Regions from separate parts of the Ensifer sp. YR511 genome, predicted to be linked through region 1. Evidence: riboswitches for the same ligand, from Rfam matches in the RefSeq annotation. Region 1 holds a riboswitch; each other region holds the start of a gene.
The links. A riboswitch is a leader RNA that binds a small molecule or an ion and turns the genes downstream of it on or off. The one in region 1 is predicted to bind cobalamin.

Region 1 (7,247 bases):
CAAGAAACCGGGCGAAACGCCGCTCGGCGGCGCGCGCCTGACCGGCGCCGGGGCACTGTTGAACAAGGAATATTACGAAGGCAAGATCGCCGGCGTCACCAGCATCTCCGAGCTGACCAGCGACAGCCGGCTGTTCAACTACCTCGTCACGGCCTTCGGCCTCAAAGCGTCGACGACCGTGCCGTCGACGATCGAAAACATCCTCACCAGCGACATCAACGACCCGAACAGCTACGTCAACACGCAGGGCGGCGAGTACAATGCCGCCTTTAAGGAAATGCACAAAGCCTTCAACTTCCGGCCCGACGGCACGCTGCAGCCCGGCAAGACGGCGCAGGACGCCGATCAGTTGAAGAAGACGTCCGACGGCTACATGGTCCGCTACAATGACAAGGGCGATGCCGAAGACGAAGCCTTGGTCAAGCGCTTCAAGCTGCTGGTCAATTCGATGGAGTCGGTCGACAAGCTGCTGGCCGACAATGGCGTACTGAAGTTCACGCTCAGCGCCTTCGGTCTCGAAGACGAGGGCCTGAGCAAGCGTGATCTGAAGCGCATTCTGACGAGCGATCTCAACGATCCCAGAAGCTACGTCAACACGCTGCGCGACGAACGCTACGTCAAGCTCGTGAAAGCGTTCAACTTCAATCCGGACGGGACTCTCGGCGCACCAAAACTCGCCCAGAGCGACGGCGACATCATGAATACGGCGCGGGCCTATATCGTCGCCAAGTCCCGCTTCGGCACGGACGACGAGAAGAAGATCGCGAAGGAAAAGGCCCAGGAAGAAGCCAAATATTACACCTCCGAGATCGCGAAGATCGAAACGCTGGATGCCTTCCTCAAGAACCGCCGGCTGGTCGACATGGTTCTCGTCGGCGCAGGTATCGATCCGGAGACGGTCAAGTCCGACTATCTCAGGAGTATGTTTACGTCGGATCTCGAAGATCCGAAGAGCTTCATCAACACCGACCCGAATGGGCTGAAGTATCGCGAGATCGTCTCGTCCTTCAACTTCGACAAGGACGGCAAGATCGTCAGGGGCGAGGCAGGGCAGATCCAGACCCGCCGCGGTCTCGTCACCACCGTTGATCTCTTCCTCAATCAGTCGCTCGAAGAGAAGGAGGGCGCCGATAACGGCGGCATTCGCCTGGCGCTCTATTTCAAGCGCAAGGCCTCGGACATCAACACGGCCTACGACATCCTGGCCGATCGCGCCCTGTTCGAGGTCATCAAGACCGCCTACAGCATGCCGGAGGGCTTGCAGAACGCCAAGATTGAGGCCCAGGCGGCCTTTATCGAGCGCACCGTCAACATCAAGGAACTGCAGCAGCCGGGTCAGCTTGAGAAGCTTCTGCAACGCTTCACGGCGCTCTACGACGTCGAGAACAACCAGGATGTATCGCCCGGTCTCGCGATTCTGACTGGCGGCGGCAGCGCTGGCGTCAGTGCCGAGACCTTGCTGTCGCTCTCGCAATTGCGCGCAGGCGGCCGCTGACGCACGCCGTCTGACGGTCAGCCCAAGACTGTTGTTGCATCGCCGCGCACCGCGCGAAACGGCGCGTCGTCAACCGTCGGCGCGCAGCACTTTATCGGGGTTCATGATACCTGCAGGATCGAACGCGTGCTTGATGCGTTGCATCAGCTCGATTTCGATCGGCGCCCGGACCTCGGCGAGTTCGTCGCGCTTCAACTGGCCGATGCCGTGCTCGGCGGAGATCGAGCCGTTGTAGCTCAGAACGATGCCGTGGACGATGGCGTTGATTTCGCGCCAGCGGTCGAGGAAGGCCTGCTTGTCGGCGCCGACTGGCTGCGAAATGTTGTAATGGATGTTGCCGTCGCCCATGTGGCCGAAGGAGCAGATGCGGGCGCCGGGGATCGCTTTCACGACGGCGGCATCCGCCTCCTTCATGAAGGCCGGAATGCTGGAGACGGGCACGGAGACATCGTGCTTGATCGAGCCGCCCTCGGGCTTTTGTGCCGGCGACATGCTCTCGCGCATGTGCCACAGCGCCTTCGCCTGTGTCTCGTTGGCGGCAATCACTGCATTCTCGACGAGGCCGGCCGCATATCCCTGCTCCAGCAGGTCCTGCACCATCCGTTCCGCGCTTTCGGCGCTATCGGACGTCGAGATATCGATCAGCGCGTACCAGGGATGGACCGTTTCCATCGGATCACGAACGCCGGGGATGTGCTTGGTGGTGAATTCGACGCCGAGCCGCGGCATCAGCTCGAAGCCGGTCAACGCCGGCCCGCAAAGGCTGGACGCCTTTTCGAACAGAGCGAGCGCATGCTCGACGCTGCCGACTCCGGCAAAGGCGACCTGATGCCCGAGCGGCTTCGGGAAAAGCTTGAGCACGGCGCCGGTGATCACGCCGAGCGTGCCCTCGGCACCGATGAAGAGATCGCGCAGGTCGTAACCGGTATTGTCCTTCTTCAACCGGCGCAGCCCGTCCCAGATTTCGCCGGTCGGCAGCACCACTTCGAGGCCGAGGCAGAGCTGGCGCATATTGCCATAGGCAAGCACGGCGGTGCCGCCTGCATTGGTGGAGAGATTGCCGCCGATGCGGGCTGAACCTTCCGAGCCGAGCGACAGTGGGAACAGGCGATTGTGCTCGTCCGCCGCCTTCTGGATATCGGCGAGGATACAGCCGGCATCGGCGACGATGACATTGCCGACCGGATCGATGTCGCGAATGCGGTTCAGCCGTTCCAGCGAAAGAACGATGTCTGCCTTGCCCTCCCGCGGGATCTGCCCGGCGACATGGCCGGTGTTGCCGCCCTGCGGCACGATCGCCGTGCGGGTGGCGCTCGCGAGCTTCATGATGCGCGAGACCTCGTCGACGTTGGCCGGACGCAGGACCATCGGCGTCGTGCCGCGGTAAAGTCCGCGCGATTCGACGAGATAGCGCGCCTTGTCGGCTTCGTCCGTCAGCACGTTGGTGTTGCCGACGATCTCGGCGAAGGAAGCGATGAGTTCGGGAGAGGGAAGGGTGGTCATGGGCCTCACTTCGCATTGCGCCTGCGCGCGCTATCGGATCGGTCGATCTGAGGATCTGGTCCTCGGTTCCTGGTCGGCGGCGATCATAACCGCAATTGGTGCCGTTCGATGAGGGTGGGTGCGGAGAAGATGCCGCACACTATCTTACCCTCGTGGTGCCGCCGCCCGTTGTAACCGGTCGATGATGGCTTCCCCCAACCCGTCCGAAGGGATCGGCCCGAAGGCGATGGTCTCTGCGCCGCTGGCATCCGCCCGCTTCATATAGTCGAAGAGATTGGCGGCGGCTTCGCGCAGATTGCCAGTCGGGCTGAGATCGAGAACGACGGCCGCCTGCTCTTCGCCGGCGATCCGATTGCCGCCGAAACGGATCAAGGCTTCGCCGGCATGCACCTCGGCGGCATCGAGCCGGACGGCAGCGCCGGGCGCGTAGTGCGAGGCGAGCATGCCCGGCGCCTCGATCGTCGCTCCCGCCGTCTCCGGCCGGGTCACCGGACGGCCAAGCAGGCGTTCGATCTCGGCGGCATCGAGGCCACCCGGCCGAAGCAACCGGATCTCGTCGCCGTCGACCTTGATGATCGTCGACTCAAGGCCGATTTGGGCCTGGCCGGCGTCGAGGATCAGCTTCAGTTTGTCGCCGAGATCGGCTTCCACATGGACCGCACTGGTCGGGCTGATTTTGCCCGACGTATTGGCACTGGGCGCGGCCAGTGGTCGCCCGAAGTGAGCGATTACCCGGCGCGAGAAACCGTCGGGCATGCGGATGCCGAGCGTGTCGAGGCCGGCGGACGCCAGCGCATGAACCGTGCTGTCGGCGCGCTGCCGAAGGATCAGCGTCAGCGGGCCGGGCCAGAAGGCTTCGGCCAGCTGCCTCGAAATCGGATCGAAATGCACATGGGCTTCGGCCATCGCCATGTCGGAAACATGCGAGATCAGCGGATTGAAGCGCGGGCGCCCCTTCATCTCGTAGATGCGACTGATCGCATCGGGATTGGTAGCGTCGGCGGCAAGGCCGTAGACCGTCTCGGTCGGAATGGCGACCGGCTCGCCTTCGGCAAGAACGGCGCAGGCGCGCGCGATCGCGCGGTCCGGTTCTCTATCCGTGTCGATGATCTCAGCCATGCCGTTTCCTTTCCGACGCTTCCTTAACGGACGCACCGGAAAAACAGAACGATTTTCTTTGAAGGAACCGGTTCGGCTCAGAGGCTGCGAATGATGCGACGCAACGCGTCATCCTTGGCGCCAAGCATCAGTACGTTTTTCAGCGCGACCTTGGGATCATCTGTGCGAAACAGCAGCCCGTTGTCACGAAAGTTGCGGTTGATGACCATTTGCCCGGCTTGGGCGCCCGGTTCGATGGCGACGGCGAAGTACATGCGTGAATAGCCGGGCTGGATACTCTCGAAAAAATGCGTCTCGTCGCCCAGGTTGCAGAAGAAGTTGGCGAAGTAGAAGGACCAGGTGATGTCCTTGGAGGGAGTAACCGGCGTACGCGCCGCCGTCACGTGACAGTAGCCGAGATGCGGCCGGCCGACGAGCGTGCGGTGGAAGATCATCTTCGGGAACTGGATCGAGTTGTGGAACCCGTTGATCCGCTTATGGGTCGTGTCGCCGGCGGTGCTGAGCTTCTTGCCCGTCCTGTCTGCGACTTCCTCATAGCTCAAATACCGGCGTTCGCTCGGCAACCATTGCCTGCGGTTGATCCGGCCCGTGCGCAGGAATTCGGTATGAACCGCCACCTTCGGCGGGATTGTCGGCAGCTTCTCGGCTGTCGCGTCGTAGTATCTCAACTTTGCCATGATCGTCAGCGCGCCATCTGCCTGCCTGCAGGACCTCTCTCGTCCGCCGGCTAGGCTAGCGGCTCATGGTTAATGAATGATTTCGTCCTGGCTGCATCATTAGCGTTCTCTATCTGACGCGATGTCGCAAACGGGCGAAGCCCTCCCGCATCTGCGCCGACCGCGCCGCAAAAGTCGGCAATTGCCCAAGATGTGATCTATCTATATGTTTGCAATGTAAAAATTCTAAGACGGTGGCCTTTTGTGGCGGTTTTTTCCGTGTCGTCATTCTGGAATTGGATGTCGCTATCGGGCAGCTGCCAAGGTGACTTCCGCGATTACATATCCTTACTCAAGGTGCCGTCTTCGAAGGGAAGATGGAGAATTGGGAAGCCGGTCAAATCCCGGCGCTGCCCCCGCAACGGTGGTGGAGCGAAAGCCTCGGCAAAGGCCACTGGACGGTTCGTCCGGGAAGGCGCCGGGCAGGTCCGAAAGGACGGCTCCTGAGCCCGGAAACCAGCCTTGACGGACATAACCGTAACGGGTTGCGGCGGGCAGCCGGATCGGAGCCTCAAACGCATGGGCGTGCGCCCGTGCGGGTTCCTGTCCTGCCTCTCCGAAACATGGCGCATGAGGACAGGACATGGACACCAGAAACGATATGCTTCGAAAGCTGAAGGGCAGGCAGGACGGCTACAGCCTCGACCGGGCCTTTTACATCGATCCCGACTACTACAGGCAGGATCTGGAAAACATCTGGTACAAGGATTGGCTGTTTATCGGCCATGACTGCGAGATCCCGCGGGCCGGCAATTACTTCACCGTCCAGGTCGGCGGCTACCCCGTTGTCATCACCCGCGACCGCCAGGGCGCCATCCGGGCGCTGCACAATTCCTGCCGCCACCGCGGCTCGCGCGTCTGCACGCAGGCGAAAGGCTCGTCGGCAAAGCTTGTCTGTCCCTATCACCAGTGGACCTACGAACTCGACGGCTCGCTGCTCTTTGCCCGGCAGATGGGAGAGGATTTCGACAAGGCCGCCCACAGTCTGAAGCCGATCCATTGCGAAACGGTCGGCGGCTACATCTTCATCAACCTGTCGGAAAAGCCGATGGATTTCACGACGTTCCGCGACATGGCCTTGCCCTATCTTGCGCCGCATCGGCTCGGCGAAACCAAGGTCGCGTTCGAAAGCACCATCATCGAGAAGGGCAACTGGAAGCTCGTCTGGGAAAACAACCGCGAATGCTACCATTGCGCCGCCAATCATCCGGAACTCTGCCGCACCTATCCTGAGGCGCCGACGGCGACCGGGGTGCAGGGCGCCAAGGATGATCCTGTGATCGCCGAACATTGGGCGAAGTGCGAGGCCGAGGGCCTGCCGAGCGAATTTAAGATGTCGCCGACCGGTCAGTTCCGCGCCGCCCGCATGCCGCTTGTCGACAATGCCGAAAGCTACACCATGTCGGGCGCCCGCGCCGTCAGGCGGGCCCTGTCCGCCGACGTCTCCCAGAGCCAGATCGGCACGCTCTTGATGTTCCACTATCCCACCACCTGGAACCATGTGCTCGCCGACCACGCCATCACCTTCCGGGTGCTGCCGCTCGGGCCCGAACTGACTCAGGTGACGACGAAGTGGCTCGTCAACAAGGATGCGGTCGAAGGCGTCGACTACAATCTAGATGAACTGACGCATGTCTGGACCGAGACCAACGACCAGGACCGTCAGATCGTCGAGGAAAATGCCTTCGGCATCCGCTCACCGGCCTATGAGCCCGGTCCCTATTCGCCCGAGCACGAGGGTGGCGTGATGCAGTTCGTCGAGTGGTACTGCAAGTTCATGGAGCAGCGCCTTGCCGGCGACGCGGCTCCGCTTTCAAGGGTCGCCTAACATGCAGATGGCCTCTTCGTTTCACCATTTCGACGCGCTCCACGTCTGGATCGACCGGCAGCAGATGCTCGAATGCACATCGGCGGTCGTCGAGACCGCCGATGTCATGACCTTCACCTTCCGGGCCGAAAAGCCCGCCTGGTTTCGCTATCTGCCCGGGCAATTCGTGACCCTCGAACTGCCCGTCGCCGACGAGCCAGTGATGCGCACCTACACCCTGTCGTCGACGCCCTCGCGGCCGCTGTCGATCGCCGTGACCGTCAAGGCGCAGTCAGACAGCATCGGCACCCGCTGGATGTTCGAGCACCTGAAGCCCGGAATGAAACTCCGCGCCTTTGGCCCGCTTGGCGATTTCAGCTTCGTCCGCCATCCCGGCGACAAATACCTGTTTATCTCGGCCGGCTCCGGCATCACGCCGATGATGTCGATGACGCGCTGGATGGCGGACTGCGTGCCGGAGACGGATGTGACCTTCATCTCCTGCGCGCGTCGTCCGGAGGACCTGCTGTTCCGTTCGGAGCTGGAGGTTCTGGCGACGCAGATGTCCGGGCTGAACCTCGGCTTCATCGTCGAGGGACATGAGGCA
Region 2 (7,247 bases), on a different contig from region 1:
GCCGAAGAGATCGCCCAGACGACGGTCATGGCGGCACAGGAAATCCGCCGCTTCGGCATCACTCCACGCGCCGCCCTCGTCTCGCATTCGAACTTCGGTTCGCGCGATTCGGAGAGCGCCACCAAGATGCGCACGGCGCTGCAGCTCGTGCGGGAACTCGCGCCCGATCTCGAGGTCGACGGCGAAATGCACGGCGATGCGGCGATCTCGGAAGCGTTGCGCCAGCGCGTCATGCCGGACAGCAGCCTGTCGAGCGAAGCCAATCTGCTGGTTTTCCCCAATCTCGATGCCGCCAACATCACGCTCGGTGTCGTCAAGACCATGACCGACAGCCTGCATGTCGGCCCGATCCTGCTCGGCTCGGCGCTTCCGGCCCATATCCTGTCGCCGTCCGTCACCTCACGCGGCGTCGTCAACATGGCGGCTCTGGCGGTGGTCGAAGCCAGCCATCCGGGTTGAGATGGCAACGCGGAGATCGCCACCGGTCTTCGCTGCATTCGGGCGCCATGCCGGCGCCGGCAAAACCGTATCCGGATGTCGCGCCTGCTTCAGGCGCGGCATCGCTGGTTTTGCAGATCACCCGCGAATCAGCCCCTGTCACGCGGCCGATCGACGACCACAATCAAGGCGTGCGCAATTGGTCTTATACACCAATCGGGAAAGTTTGCGCTGGACAAAAGGTGAACCTCTAACCATGCTGGGGCCTCGGACGAGATTCGGTGTTGTGGCATGACTGAGCAGCAGGCTGTCCTCGACATGCTGGAAATCCTGGAATGTGGCGGCTGCGTCGAGCCCGCTCATTTCTTCACATTGATGCGTCGAACCTTCCGCATTGCCCATCTTCTCTATCTCGAAGCGGAGCCCTATGCGGACGAGCTCAAGGTTTGCCGGCTGCATCACACCTTCGGCGCCTACGCTGCCGAGATCTACCATGCCCGCAGCCTTCACCGGATCGATCCGATCCTGAAGCTGGCGCTTGGCGGCGTGCGGCCGGTGGAATGGACGATGGCGCGGCATCGCTTCCCGGAATGCGAACCGTTGTTCCAGGCAGCCCAGGAAATCGGCATATCCACTGAGGGCGTCGCCTTGCCATTGCCCTCGCCCGCCGGGCGCATGGCGTTGCTCGCAATCAACGTCAACATGACAGCCGGCGAATGGACGACCTATCGCCGCCATCACCTGCGCGATTTCCAGCTGGCCGCCAATCTCTTCCATGCCGCCATGCTGGAGCACGGCGCCATGGCCGGCAGCATTTCGACCCGAGAGATGCGGTTGACCGGCCGCGAGACCGAGGTCCTGACCTGGGCCGCCGCCGGCAAGAGCTATTGGGAAATCGCCACGATCCTCGGCATTTCCGAGCGCACCGTGCGCTTCTTCATGACCAATGCGCGACGCAAGCTGAATGTCGTTTCCAACACTCAGGCTGTGGCACAGGCCGTACGACACGCTCTGATACCCTCCGTTTGACACCCGACAATACGCCTCCACCGAAACCCCTCGAAATCTAGTGGCAAATATCGCGCATTTGAACTGTCGCTAGCGACAGTTACGCAACCGCCGCGAGCCTGACAGCATCGCCCCATCCCCAAACTCGGATGGAGAAAACGATGATCAGGATCCTGAACGGAAAGACCCGCGCACAACACCCGGCGGCCGTCGACGACATGTTCCGGTTGCGCAAGCGCGTCTTCCACGACTTCCTGAAATGGGACGTGCAGACCGAAGGCGACTGGGAAATCGACAACTACGACCAGGCAAACCCGCTCTACGTCCTGTCCTATGCGCCCGATACCGGCCGGCTGCGCGGCGCGCTTCGCCTCCTGCCGACACTCGGCCCAAACATGCTGGACGATACCTTCCCGATCCTGCTCGGCGATAATCCGGAAATCCGCAGCGCTTCGGTCTGGGAATCCAGCCGCTTCTGCATCGAGCCCGAGATCTCGCAGGACCGCGCCTCGAACCAGGTGACGGTCGCGGCCGCCGAACTGATGTGCGGCGTCGGCGAGCTGGGCCTTGCTTCCGGCATCAGCCACATCGTCACGGTGACGGATGTGTTCCTGGAGCGCATGTTCCGGCGCATGGGATGCCCGGGCGAGCGTATCGCCGAACCGCATCGCATCGGCTCCGTTTTCGCGGTTGCCGTCGCCTGGGAAGTAACGCCGGATCTGCTCACGCGGATGAAGGCGGTCGCTGCCATCGAAGGTACCGTGCTCGAACGTCCGATGTCGCTGGAAACCGCCCGCGCCGCCTAAGCGCATCAGTCGATCTGCGCTGTTAACGCAAACCGTCGCTTGTCGTTGCACGATCACCGACAAGCTCTATGATGGAGGCGAAACAGGAATGCCGCTGGCAGCCACCCGCAGAAGGTCGGCGCCGACCTGGCAACAGGAAGAGACTTTCGCCCGTGTTCACGCGCATGAAACACGTCGCTGCGGCCCTTGTGCCTCTGGTTCTGATCGGTGCCGGTCCGTCACTGGCATCGACGGCCTGCGACCGACTGAACGCGCGGCTCGCGCAACTGCCTGACTACGTCGCCAGCAATGCCGATGCGCGCGACTACGCAAGCGCGATCTCGCGGCAGAATATCGAGCTGCGGCGGGCAAAGAACGACCGCCGCCGCGCGGGTTGCAGTGGCGGCAACGCCATTGGCTTCGACGGCGGCGACCCCGACACTTGCTACGGCCTCAACAGCCTGATCGCCGAGATGGAAGACAATCTGCGCATGCTGAAGTCCGAGCGCGAGCAGATCGTCGCCGGCGGCAGCGACGACAGCCGGCGACGCATCCTCGCCGCGCTGGAGATCAACGGTTGCTATGGCGACCGCGAGGAGTTCGCAAGCGTGGAACCGGACGTGCCGGAAAGCCACCGCAACATCGTTGCCGACCTGCCGCCGGAAGACGCCTACGGCCCGATGCTCGGCCGAGGCGAAGACGGCTACGCGCCGCAGGAGCGCTACTATAGCGGCACGCTCAGAACCATGTGCGTGCGCACCTGCGACGGCGCCTTTTTCCCGGTTTCTTCGGATGCGACGCCGGCCGATTTCCCGCGCGACGAGCAGGCCTGTCGGGCGCGCTGCCCGGGGGCTGAGACCGAGCTCTATTTTCACGACCTCAACACGGAAGAGAGCGACAAGATGGTCTCGGCCGTGACCGGCCGTCCCTATACCGAAATGCCCAACGCCTTTGCCTATCGCACCCGCGCCGTCGGAAAACCCGGCCAGTGCGGCTGCCAGATACCCCAGACCGCCTCGACCACACCGAAGGCAAACGGAACGAAGATCGGTGACGACCAGTCGTCGATCATCGTCATCGAGACCAAGAAGCCGGAAGCGGCGAGCAATACCGCCAAGGCGCCGGCCGAAGAGCGGCCTTACGATCCGTCGAAGAACAAGGTTCGCGTCGTCGGCCCGACCTACCTGCCGCAGGAAGAAACCGCCATCGACCTCAAGCATCCGAAGGGACCGGCCTATCAGCCGGTCCAGAATTGATCGGACGAGGCCTTACGCCTTCTCCTTGCTGCGTCCCCATCCGTCTTCGAAAACCAGCTCGTCGAGCGGCAGGCGCTGGCGCCAGCCCTTCACGGCGAGTTCCGGCTGCTGATAGAGGCGATCGACATAGCCGAGGCAGAGCCAGGCAACGATCTCGATATGATCTGGGATGCCGAGAATCGCCTTGATCTCGGCCTCGTGGAAAATGCTCACCCAGCCGACGCCCACCCCTTCGGCCCGCGCCGCAAGCCAGAGGTTTTGCACGGCGCAGACGGTGGAATAGACGTCCATCTGCGGATTGTGGGTGCGCCCGAGTACGACGGCACCGCCGCGCGTGCGGTCGCAGGTGACACAGATGCTGAGCGGCGCCTTGCGGATGCCTTCCAGCTTCAGCGCACGGTACTTGGCCTGTTGTTCCGCCTCGAACATCAGCGCGGCCTCGTCATTGGCGCGGCGAAACGCCTGCCAGACGCGCTCACGCGTTTCTTCCGCCCGCACCAGCACGAAGTTCCACGGCTGCATGAAGCCCACGGACGGGGCGCTGTGCGCAGCGGCCAGCAGGCGCCCGATCAGATCATCCGGCAATGGCGCGGGCAGGAATTCATCGCGCACGTCGCGACGTGTCTCGATGGCACGGTAGACGGCCTCCCGCTCTGGCAGCGAAAAGGCGCCGGCAGCCGCAAGGCCGCCCTTCGGTTCAGTCAGCATCGTTCGATCCCCAACAATGCGAAAACCTCCCGCCGTCCACGCGGGGTTCGGTCTATCTCGCCAGGCCGGTCTTCTGACTTCGGTTCAACCGATCACCTCGCCTTCCCAGATCGATTGAAGATCCAGTGGCAAAACCTTGAATCAACTCAAGGCTCTCTTAGAGGCGATCGTCCCCGTCACAGCGTTGGGCACGTTCCGGAATGACACCGGATTCCCGATTCTCCCGCTTTCGCGGGCACCTGACGACGGCACTAAGTGCACAGCCGTTTGAGAAAGACAAGCGCGCCAACCCGGTCGAGACATGGCGCGCCACTTTCCGCCGGCTACTGTCGAGCTTAGTCGTTTGCCTCCGCCTCAAAGCGGAGCGACCGGATGCGGCGAGTCGTCATAGGCGCCCCAGACCGACTGATCGAAGCAAATCACCGATCCGGTTATCAGCCCGGACTCGGCCGACGACAGATAGGCGCAGGCCCGCGCCACTTCAGCCGGATCGACGAGCCGACCGAAAGGCTGGTCGGCCGCCACCTTTTCGAGCCAATCGGCAGCCGCGCCATGAAACTCGCGCTGGATGCGGTCTTCGCCTTCGGACGCCATCCAGCCGATATTCAGCCCGTTGACGCGAATGCGGTTGCGAAGAAGCGCATAGGCCGTGTTTTTGGTCAGCGTTTCGAGCGCGCCTTTCGACGAACAATAGGCGGCAATGAACGGCTGGCCGGCCATCGCCGACATCGAGCCGATGTTGACGATCGTGCCCTCGGTCTTCTCCCGCCGCATGATCTTCACCGCCTCCTGCATCAGGAAGAACGGCGCGCGCACATTGGTCGCGAACATGCGGTCGAAGAGTTCGGGCGTGGTGTCGAGGATCGTGCCACGGTCGGTGATAGCTGCGGCGTTGACCAGCGCATCGACCCGTCCGAATTCCGCGTCGCAAGCGGCGACCACCTTGCGGGCGTCCTCTACTTTTTCCAGATCGGCCTCGACATAGACGACTTTCGCGCCGCTTGCCTTGCCGATCTGCTCGGCCTTCGCCCGCCCCTTGGCGGCGTTGCGGCCGCAGATGACGATGCCTTCAGCGCCGCGCTCGGCGAAAAGGCCAGCAATCGTCGCGCCCAGTCCCTGCGTACCACCGGTGACGATGGCGATCTTGCCTTGCAATTGTCCACTCATCGAATTCCTCCCTCGGAAATGATCGTTTGAAACGGCTGCGGCTCCCGGCTGAAACACACCGGGAGCCTGTCAAATTGTAACTCGCTCGTCAGCTCAGCTTGCGCTTCGCCTGCGCCTCCAGCACCGAGAGAAACTCTTGTTCGCCCGTCCCCGCAGTGAGAGCCTCGCGCATCAACTGCGCCTGCGTCTTCGGCGCCAACCCGCCGAGTGGCGGATCCCGGTCGAGATTGGTGGGGAACGAATAGCCCTCGGCACAGGAGGAGATCGCGTTGGCCGCTTCCGCCTGCGTCAGCGTCCCGCCCGCCAGCAAGGCCCGCAAGGCCGGATAGAGCGTCGCGCTCATGGTCAGTCGGTCAACGGTTTCCATTGCGCGACCGAAGGCCGAAGACACCTGCAGCAGGTTGGCCACGCGGCGGATATCCCGGGAGTGGTTGGTGCCGGCGGCATGGAAGAGCGCCGGGTTGAAGAAGACAACGTCGCCCTTTTCAAGGGGAAGCTGCACGTGGTGTGCGTCGAAATAGGCGCGGAATTCCGGCCGGTTGAGCGCCAGATAGCCCGGCACATAGGTTTGGCTATAGGGCAAGAACAGCGTCGGTCCGCTTTCGAGCGGCATGTCGCAATGGGCAACCGCCCCCTGCAGCGTCAGCACCGGTGAAAGCTTGTGCACATGCGCCGGATACTGCTCGATCACGGCCGCGGTCTGGAAGCCGAGGTGATAATCCCGGTGCGCCGATTGCGCCGCACCGCCAGGATTGACGCGATTGACCTGCGCCGTCATCTGGTAGTTCGGCCCGAGCCAAGCCTCGCTGACGAGCGCTATGACGGCATTGCCGTAATAGGAGGCGAAATTCTCCGGCGCGTTCAGGCAGTGCTTTTCCAGCGAGTTCCAGATGCGGTCATTGGCGCCGGGTTTGGCGAAGTGATCGCCGCCGCCGCTGTTGCTGCGATGTTGCTCTTCGATGATAGCGTCAAAGACCCCGCTTGCGACGTCGATTGCTGTCGTATCGGCAAAGGCGCGCTTGAAAACCGCCACGCCAGGCCCGGTCGCCAGTACCTCGCAGATCTCCGCCAGAACAGAACGCCGCGCCTCGGCATCGCCGCACGCCGCAATCAGCGCGGCGCTGTCATAGATCAGGATATTCTTTTCGCAGCCGGAAGCATGGGGGTAGTCGGACAGGCTGGTTTGGCGTTCGACTTCCGCCCGGAACGATTCGAGATCGCAAGCCTCTTCGGTGAGCCAGACGCGGTCGATCCGCTGGCGCGCTTTGTTGTCGGTCTTCATCGCGTTTCCTCCTCTGGAACATCCTGATGAACACGACTATAGGCGGCGGCAAAACATGATATAGAGCAAGAATCCATCAAAAATCCATCAGGAGAGCAAGGCGATGGCCCATCCGTTTCTGGTCAAGGACATCGCCTTTCAGGCCGGGCTCAGCACCGCGACCGTCGATCGCGTGCTCAACGAGCGGCCGGGCGTGCGCCGCCAGACGGAGGCCCGGGTTCGCGCAGCCATCGAGGAATTGGAGAAGCAGCAGGCCGGCCTCGACATCCAGGGGCGCAAGTTTGCGATCGATATCGTCATGGAGTCGCCACAACGCTTCACCGATGCGGTGCGTCGCGCCTTCGAGAGCGAGGCGATGACCTTCGCGCCCACCGTCTTTCGCTGCCGGTTCCACTTCGCCGAGACGATGCGCCCACAGGAGATCGTGCAACTGCTCGACCGAATCCGGCTGCGCGGGACCGACGGCCTGGTGTTGAAGGCGCCGGACGTGCCCGAGATCGTCGCCGCAGTCGCCCGTTTCGAGATGGGCGGCACGCCCGTCGTGACGCTGGTAACCGACCTGCCCCATTCCCAGCGGACGGCCTATGCCGGCGCCGACAACCG
Region 3 (7,247 bases), on a different contig from region 1:
GGTGTTAATCGGGCCGATGGTCGGGTGAAACAGGAACTGCCAGACCGTCGCCATGGCGACGAGCAGCGAGGCCACCGGCAGGAAATAGACCGTGCGGAAGAACGCCCGCCCCTTGGTTTCCGCCTCGATCAGCATGGCGATCGCCAGCGCCAGCACGATCGAAACCGGTGTGACGATCGCGGTGTAGATGGTGGTATTCCAGAGCGAGCGCCGGAAGGTGCGGTCGCTGAAGAGTTCGGCATAGTTCTCGAAGCCGACAAAGCGGAAGCTGCCGTAGCCGAGCTCGAAATCGGTGAAACCGAGAACGATCACCGCCGCGGTTGGTAAAAGGATGAAGAGGACGAGCAGCGTGATGGCCGGCAGCGCTAACAGCCAGGCAATGCGGGCCTCGCGGCGATCGGGATCGGTGGTCGCGGCATCGATCGCCGTCTGGGTCCGCAGCCGCTGCGCCGGCTGGGCACCGTCTCGCAGAGATGAATGCTGAGGCATTGCCTCCAGCCGATCTCCCCCCTTGTGGGGGAGATGCCCGGCAGGGCAGAGGGCGGTATCCACGAAATCCGCCGCCCCTGCCGCCGTATCCCGATTGGAACCCGCCTTAGCCATGGATCTTCTCCAGCGTCGCGGCGATAGCGACCCGCTCGGCTGGCAGCCGGGTGCCCTCGCCGTCGAACAGCATCGCCCGTTCCGGCATGAACTCGACGTCAACGGGCTGACCGATCGCGAGCACCGCGGCCTCGGCAGGTGCTGACTTGGCAGTGACCAGCTCGCCGATCGCATCGAGGCGGGCGTGAACGATTACCTCAGAGCCGAGGAACTCCATACGCTCGACCCGCGCGCTCAACCGGCCGGCGCTTGCCGCATGGAAGCGCACGAATTCCGGGCGGATTGCGAGCTTCACTGAAGCATCCGGCGCCTGTCCGCGGCTTGCCAGAAGCACCAGATCGCCGAAGCGCACGATGCTCGCCGTATCCGTGCGGGTCTCCAGCACGTTGATCTTCGGCTGGCCGAGGAAGCGTGCGACCTCGATATGGGAGGGGTTGTCGTAGATCTCCTTCGGGGTCGCCAGTTGCAAGAGATTGCCGCCGATCATCACCGCCACTCGATCCGCCATCGACAGCGCTTCCGACTGGTCGTGGGTGACATAGAGCGTCGGCACGCCGGCGCGGCGGTGGAGATCGACGATCTCGCCGCGGGCATGGACGCGCAGGTTGGCATCGAGATTGGAGAGCGGCTCGTCCATCAGGAAGACGGCCGGGCGGCGCACCATGGCGCGGGCGAGCGCCACGCGCTGGCGCTGGCCGCCGGACATCTGGCCGGGCTTGCGGTCGAGCAGGTGATCGATCTTCAGCGCCAGCGCCATTTCCTTGACCTGGCGCTGGATATCGCTGCGGATCTGCTTCTGCCCCGGCATCAGATTGCCGATCACAGGCAGGCGCTGCGCCGCTGTCAGCCGCCGCATCGCAAGCGGCACGGCGATGTTCTCGCCCGTCGTCAGGTGCGGATAGAGGGCATAGGACTGGAAGACCATCGCGACATTGCGATCGGCCGCCGCCATGCGCGCGACACTGCGGCCGCCGATGACGATCTCGCCGCCGTCGCCATGATCGAGACCGGCGACGATGCGCAACAGCGTGCTCTTGCCGCAGCCGGAAGGACCAACGAGCGCGATGAACTCACCCGCCTCCGCCTGCAGGCTAACCCCCTTCAGGATCGCGTTACCGCCATAGGACTTGGTGATACCCTCTAGCGAAAGCACGCTCATTGCGCGGCCTCCACACGGACCGTCTTCTTGGCCGCCAGCGGGTAGACCTCTTCGACGATCGGATCGAGCAGGTGGCTGGTCAGTCCCGGCACCGCGATGATCTCGCTTTTGACGTTGACGTCGCTAAACTCGTGTACGACGGCGCCGACCAGCCGCTCGCCCGGCATCGGCCGTTCCAGCGTATCAATGATGAAGGAGGTCGGCGGCGCCCAGACGAGCGACGTCCCGGCGTGCTTGCCCGTCCAGGCCCAGTGCAGGTGGCCGCTTGCATGCAGCGCCACCTCGGCTTCGGCGAAAAGATCAAACAGGCGTTGGCGCTGGCGCGGACGGATGCCCCAGTAGCCGGTGTCGCCTTCGCCCGGATCGTCGACGAAGAGCGGCTTGTGGGCAAAGACGGCCACCCGGCGGCCGTCGCGGCTGAGCAACTGTTCCTCCAGCCAGGTAAACTGCCTGTCTTCTTCTTCGTCCTCGAAGCCGATCAGCAGGCTGTTGAGGCCGAGCAGCCGCCAGTCGCCATGGTCGCGGCCCCAGTAGTCCGGACCGGCGAGCCGGCGCCAGCGGGCAAGCCGAACTGGATCCACCGGCTGGTGCGAACCCGGCAGATGGCCGACATCGTGATTGCCGGGAACGATCAGCACCGGCATCGAGAGCTGGCCGATCAGATCGAGCGAGAAGGTGATGTCGTCCTCGTGGTCGGCACCATCGATGGTGACGTCGCCGGTGTGGATGACGAGATCGGGTTTTACCGCCTCGATCCAGGCGCGAACCGGTTCCCAATTGCCATTGAAGTGGCTTTTGGCGGGCTGAGATGGGTGTCGCTGATCTGGACGATTTTCATGGAAACGGGCCTCCGACGATGGCGTGCGGTATCCGCGTCGGAGGGCTGATACTTCCCTTCTCTGCGGTTGGCCGCAGTCTTTAGGGAGCCGCCATGTCAGTTTGGTAACAGCCGTTCTCAGCTGATTTTCAGTTTCTCCATGAAAGCGTCATCTTCAGAAGACCGACGGGCCGAGTAGGCCCCGTTGTGTCTCTACATTGCGCCGCGGTCGGTCCGACGCGACGCCGGACAGGATTGCTCCATCACGGTCGAAAGCATGGCGTTCGACGCATCGGCCTCGGCGACGACCCAGTCGCGAAAGGCCTGGATCTTCTTCTGCCGCCTGGTGCTTTGCGGATAGACGAGCCAATAGGCGCGGCCGTCGCGCACCACATGCTCGAACGGCCGGATGAGCCTGCCGCTCTTCAGTTCATCCATCAGAAAGGTCGAGACGGCAATCGCAATGCCGTGATCCGCAAGGATTGTGGCGACATCCATCGCCTGCACGTCGAAGATCAATTCGGTGCCATTGCTTGCCGGCGGCTCGACGCCGGTTTCGATCATCCACCGCCGCCACCAGCTGGCGTTGCCGAAACGCCGGACTCTCAGAACGTCCGCGGGCTCCTTGAGCTGGTGCTTTTCCAGGAAGGATGGCGTGCAGACAGGCACGTAATCGAGCGGAAACAAGGGAAAGACATCGTTGCCCGGCCAGTCGCCGGCGCCGCTGCGCACCGCGAGATCGATGGCGTCACGTTTGAAATCGACCAACTCGGTCGACATGTGCACCCTGATGCTGATGTTGGGATGCGCGGTCTGAAACGACGCGAGGCGCTGACCGAGCCAGCTCGACACGACGGTTGGCAGCACCGAGATGTGCAGGTGATGCTCGGTCTTGTCGGCAATCTCCGAGAAGGCCGCCCCTAAGAGATCGATCGCTTCGGTCACCTTCGGCGCTAGCTGCCGCCCGGCGCCGGTCAATCGCACCTCGCGCGGAAGCCGGACGAACAGCGGCGCGCCGATGCGATCTTCCAACAGCCGGATCTGATAACTGACGGCCGCCTGCGTCATGCCGAGCTCTTCGGCGGCGCGGGTGAAACTCAGGTGCCTGGCGGCGGCCTCAAAGGCGCGCACCGCACTCATGGGAGGAATCTTGCTCATGGAACTGAGATAAGCATTCTTTATGCCAGCATGCGAGAAATCGCTTTGCGCGAAACGGCAAAAACCCTCACTTTTTTCGCGAACACACGCCCTTGAGAGAAGTGAGGATAGCAATGCTTAGCGCAGTGCGATCAACGATTTACCATGTCCTGAACTGGGCCGATAAGACCCTCAGCCCTCCGGTTGCCATCGACACGTTCAACGAGTTCCAACTCCGGGATATCGGCCTGACGCGAGATCAAGAGCATATCCGCGCGCGCGTCGGCGACGCGGCGGATCCGTGGCAGTGGCCGGAGGAGGTCGCTTCGACCAAACCGCAACCGTCCCGTGAGCGGAAAGCAATGGAAAGACCTCGTCCTGCCACTGTCTCGCCGCGGGCGGCGGCGGGAGAGAATAAAGACATAAGCATTTCTTTATGCGATTGACGAAGAGCTCGGGACAGGGCATTGTCGCCCCATCGTGGTTCTTCGCCCGCCTTTGGAGGGACGGAGCTAAGAGGGAATTCGGTGCGGCGCCAGACAAGCGCCCATGCCGGAGCTGCCCCCGCAACTGTAAGCGGAGAGCGGCCGTTCGAAGATGTCACTGAGGGAGACGCCTCGGGAAGACGGAACGGTCCGTGACGACCCGCAAGCCAGGAGACCTGCCGCGATGAACAACGTCCACGGGCGGGGTGTCCGATGAGGCGCGTTGAGGACGCGGGATCGCTCTCGCGCCGCGGCTGCGTCGCATTCAAGCCTTGCCCATAACCTTCGGGGTAAGGAAATGACCATCAAGACTGCCAATCTCGGTTTCCCGCGCATCGGCCGCCGTCGCGAATTGAAATTCGCGCTCGAACGCTATTGGGCCGGAAAGGCCAGCCGCGGCGAACTTCTCGATACCGGAGCCAAGCTCCGCGCTGAAAACTGGGCCGCGCAGAAAACGCGCGGCATCGACATCATCCCCTCCAACGACTTCTCCTTCTACGACCACGTGCTCGATACCGCCGTGCTTGTCGGCGCAATCCCGCCGGCCTATGGCTGGACGGGCGGCCCGGTCGATCTCGACACCTATTTTGCCATGGCGCGCGGCTCGGCCGGAACGCCCTGCGCCGCCGGCTGCACCCATTCGGGAAGCAGCAGCGGCACTCCCGCGCTCGAAATGACAAAGTGGTTCGACACCAACTATCACTACATGGTGCCCGAGTTCGACAGGGATCAGCGCTTCGAGCTCACCCACAATCGGCCGCTGGAAGCCTTCCAGGAAGCTCAGGCCCTCGGCTATCGCACACGCCCGGTGCTCATCGGCCCGGTGACACTGCTGAAGCTCGGCAAATCGAAGGGCGGCGACTTCGATCCGGTCGATCTGATCGAACGGCTCCTGCCCGTTTACGTGAGGGTCCTGGCGGAGCTTGCTGACGCCGGCGCCGATTGGGTCCAGATCGACGAGCCTTGCCTGGCGCTCGATCTCGCGGACAAGGATCGTCGCGCTCTCGACCTCGCCTATCGCACGTTCGACACCGACGTGCCCGGACTCAAGATCATGCTGGCGACCTATTTCGGCTCGATCGGCGACAACACGGCAACGGCATTGGCGCTGCCGGTCGATGGACTGCATGTCGATCTCGTGCGCGCGCCGCAGCAGATCGACACGCTCATCCAATCGGCTCCGGCGGACCGGGTCCTATCGCTCGGGATCATCGACGGCCGCAACATCTGGCGGACCGATCTGGCCGGCCTGTTCCGCCGGCTGCAGCCTCTGATTTCGGCCCACGGCCGCGACCGCATCGAGCTCGCACCTTCGTGCTCACTCCTGCACGTGCCTATCGATCTCGAGCTGGAGCGTGCGCTCGACCCGGAACTTTCCTCCTGGCTCGCCTTCGGTACGCAGAAACTCGACGAACTCAGCCTGCTTGCCAGCGCCTTCGAGCCGGGGCTTGCCATTTCCGAGCACGTTTTCGCCGCCTCGATCGCGTCCGCCCAGGCGAGGCTCACCTCACTCAGGATCCATGATCCTCTGGTCGCCGGGCGCTTGAAAGCGCTGACGGATGCGGACAGCAAGCGGCAATCCCCGTTCGCGGGCCGCCGGGCACTGCAGGCGAAGAAGCTGTCATTGCCGCTCTTCCCGACAACGACGATCGGATCCTTCCCACAGACATCGGAGGTTCGGCAGGCCCGTTCACTGCATGCGAAGGGCGAACTCAGCTATGTCGACTACACCGCCTATCTTCGCCGAGAGACCGAAGTGGCGGTGCGCTGGCAGGAAGAGGTCGGCATCGACGTACTCGTTCACGGCGAGTTCGAGCGCAACGACATGGTGCAATATTTTGGCGAGCAGCTCTCGGGCTACGCCTTCACCCAGAGCGGCTGGGTGCAGAGCTACGGATCGCGCTGCGTGCGTCCGCCTGTTATCTTCGGCGACGTTTCGCGACCAAACCCGATGACGGTCGAGTGGGCGACCTTCGCGCAGTCGCTGACCGATCGCCCGGTCAAGGGCATGCTGACAGGTCCGGTCACCATGCTGCTATGGTCCTTCGTTCGTGACGACCTGCCACGTTCCGTGGTGTGCCGGCAGATCGCACTAGCACTGCGCGATGAAGTCTCGGATCTCGAGGCCGCCGGCATCGCCATCATCCAGATCGACGAACCAGCACTGCGCGAAGGCCTGCCGCTGCGAAATGCCGATCGCAAGGCCTATCTCGACTGGGCGGTGGAGTGCTTCCGTCTCAGTGCAGCCGGGGTGGGCGATGCGACCCAAATCCACACCCATATGTGCTACTCCGAGTTCAACGACATCATGGCCGCAATCGCGGCGATGGACGCCGACGTCATGTCGATCGAGACGTCGCGATCGAAAATGGAACTGCTCGGCGCCTTCGCCGACAAGGCCTATCCGAACGAGATCGGCCCGGGCGTCTACGATATCCATTCGCCACGCGTGCCCGGCGTCGAGGAAATGGTGCATCTCATCGAAAAAGCGACCGAGGGCCTCACGCCGGACCAGATCTGGGTCAATCCCGATTGCGGACTGAAGACCAGGCGCTGGGAAGAGACGCGGCCGGCGCTCGTTAACATGGTCGCCGCCGCCCGCTCGCTTCGAGCGGCTTTTGCCGCCGATACGCGCGAAGCCGTCAAAGCATGACGGGGCAACACGAAGTCACGACGGCGCCGGGGGAAACCCCGGCGCCACAAACCCTGATCGACATCGTTTTTCCAGGCGATACCAATCATCATGGCACGCTCTTTGGTGGCGCCGCCCTCGCGTCGATGGACCGGATCGCTTTCATCGTCGCCACTCGTCACGGGCGCGTTCCCTTCGTCACCGCATCCTGCGACCGCATCGATTTTCGTGCGCCTGCGCGCATAGGTCAGATCGTCTGCTTCAGCGGCCGTCCGGTTCGTGTCGGGCGCCGCTCGATGGTGGTCGAGGTCGAGATGATCGCGGAAGACATCGCCACCGGCAGCCGCGCCCTTTGCAGCAGGGGCACCTTCACCATGGTCGCGATGCCCCGTGCCGATGAAACGGATTGGATGC

Region 2: linked by a shared signal. The riboswitch ahead of bluB (5,6-dimethylbenzimidazole synthase) and the one ahead of BLU15_RS07240 (aromatic ring-hydroxylating oxygenase subunit alpha) in region 1 are both predicted to bind cobalamin.
Region 3: linked by a shared signal. The riboswitch ahead of metE (5-methyltetrahydropteroyltriglutamate--homocysteine S-methyltransferase) and the one ahead of BLU15_RS07240 (aromatic ring-hydroxylating oxygenase subunit alpha) in region 1 are both predicted to bind cobalamin.

What each region holds. Positions count from the first base shown of each region.
Region 1 is NZ_FNGR01000003.1:8,801-16,047, reverse strand. It holds gene BLU15_RS07260 (DUF1217 domain-containing protein) at 1-1,495, shown strand, start outside; gene BLU15_RS07255 (FAD-binding oxidoreductase) at 1,565-2,998, opposite strand; gene BLU15_RS07250 (L-threonylcarbamoyladenylate synthase) at 3,143-4,117, opposite strand; gene BLU15_RS07245 (DUF6656 family protein) at 4,195-4,794, opposite strand; cobalamin riboswitch at 5,112-5,313, shown strand; gene BLU15_RS07240 (aromatic ring-hydroxylating oxygenase subunit alpha) at 5,417-6,661, shown strand; gene BLU15_RS07235 (FAD-binding oxidoreductase) at 6,663-7,247, shown strand, end outside.
Region 2 is NZ_FNGR01000001.1:131,809-139,055, forward strand. It holds gene BLU15_RS00610 (NADP-dependent malic enzyme) at 1-459, shown strand, start outside; gene BLU15_RS00615 (helix-turn-helix transcriptional regulator) at 730-1,467, shown strand; gene BLU15_RS00620 (acyl-homoserine-lactone synthase) at 1,608-2,252, shown strand; gene BLU15_RS00625 (DUF2865 domain-containing protein) at 2,417-3,487, shown strand; gene bluB (5,6-dimethylbenzimidazole synthase) at 3,500-4,195, opposite strand; cobalamin riboswitch at 4,241-4,453, opposite strand; gene BLU15_RS00635 (SDR family oxidoreductase) at 4,550-5,362, opposite strand; gene BLU15_RS00640 (phytanoyl-CoA dioxygenase family protein) at 5,451-6,644, opposite strand; gene BLU15_RS00645 (LacI family DNA-binding transcriptional regulator) at 6,748-7,247, shown strand, end outside.
Region 3 is NZ_FNGR01000009.1:49,531-56,777, reverse strand. It holds gene BLU15_RS17440 (carbohydrate ABC transporter permease) at 1-489, opposite strand, end outside; gene BLU15_RS17435 (ABC transporter ATP-binding protein) at 596-1,762, opposite strand; partial or broken gene BLU15_RS17430 (metallophosphoesterase) at 1,759-2,600, opposite strand; gene BLU15_RS17425 (LysR substrate-binding domain-containing protein) at 2,793-3,719, opposite strand; gene BLU15_RS17420 (hypothetical protein) at 3,851-4,162, shown strand; cobalamin riboswitch at 4,181-4,400, shown strand; gene metE (5-methyltetrahydropteroyltriglutamate--homocysteine S-methyltransferase) at 4,500-6,854, shown strand; gene BLU15_RS17410 (acyl-CoA thioesterase) at 6,851-7,247, shown strand, end outside.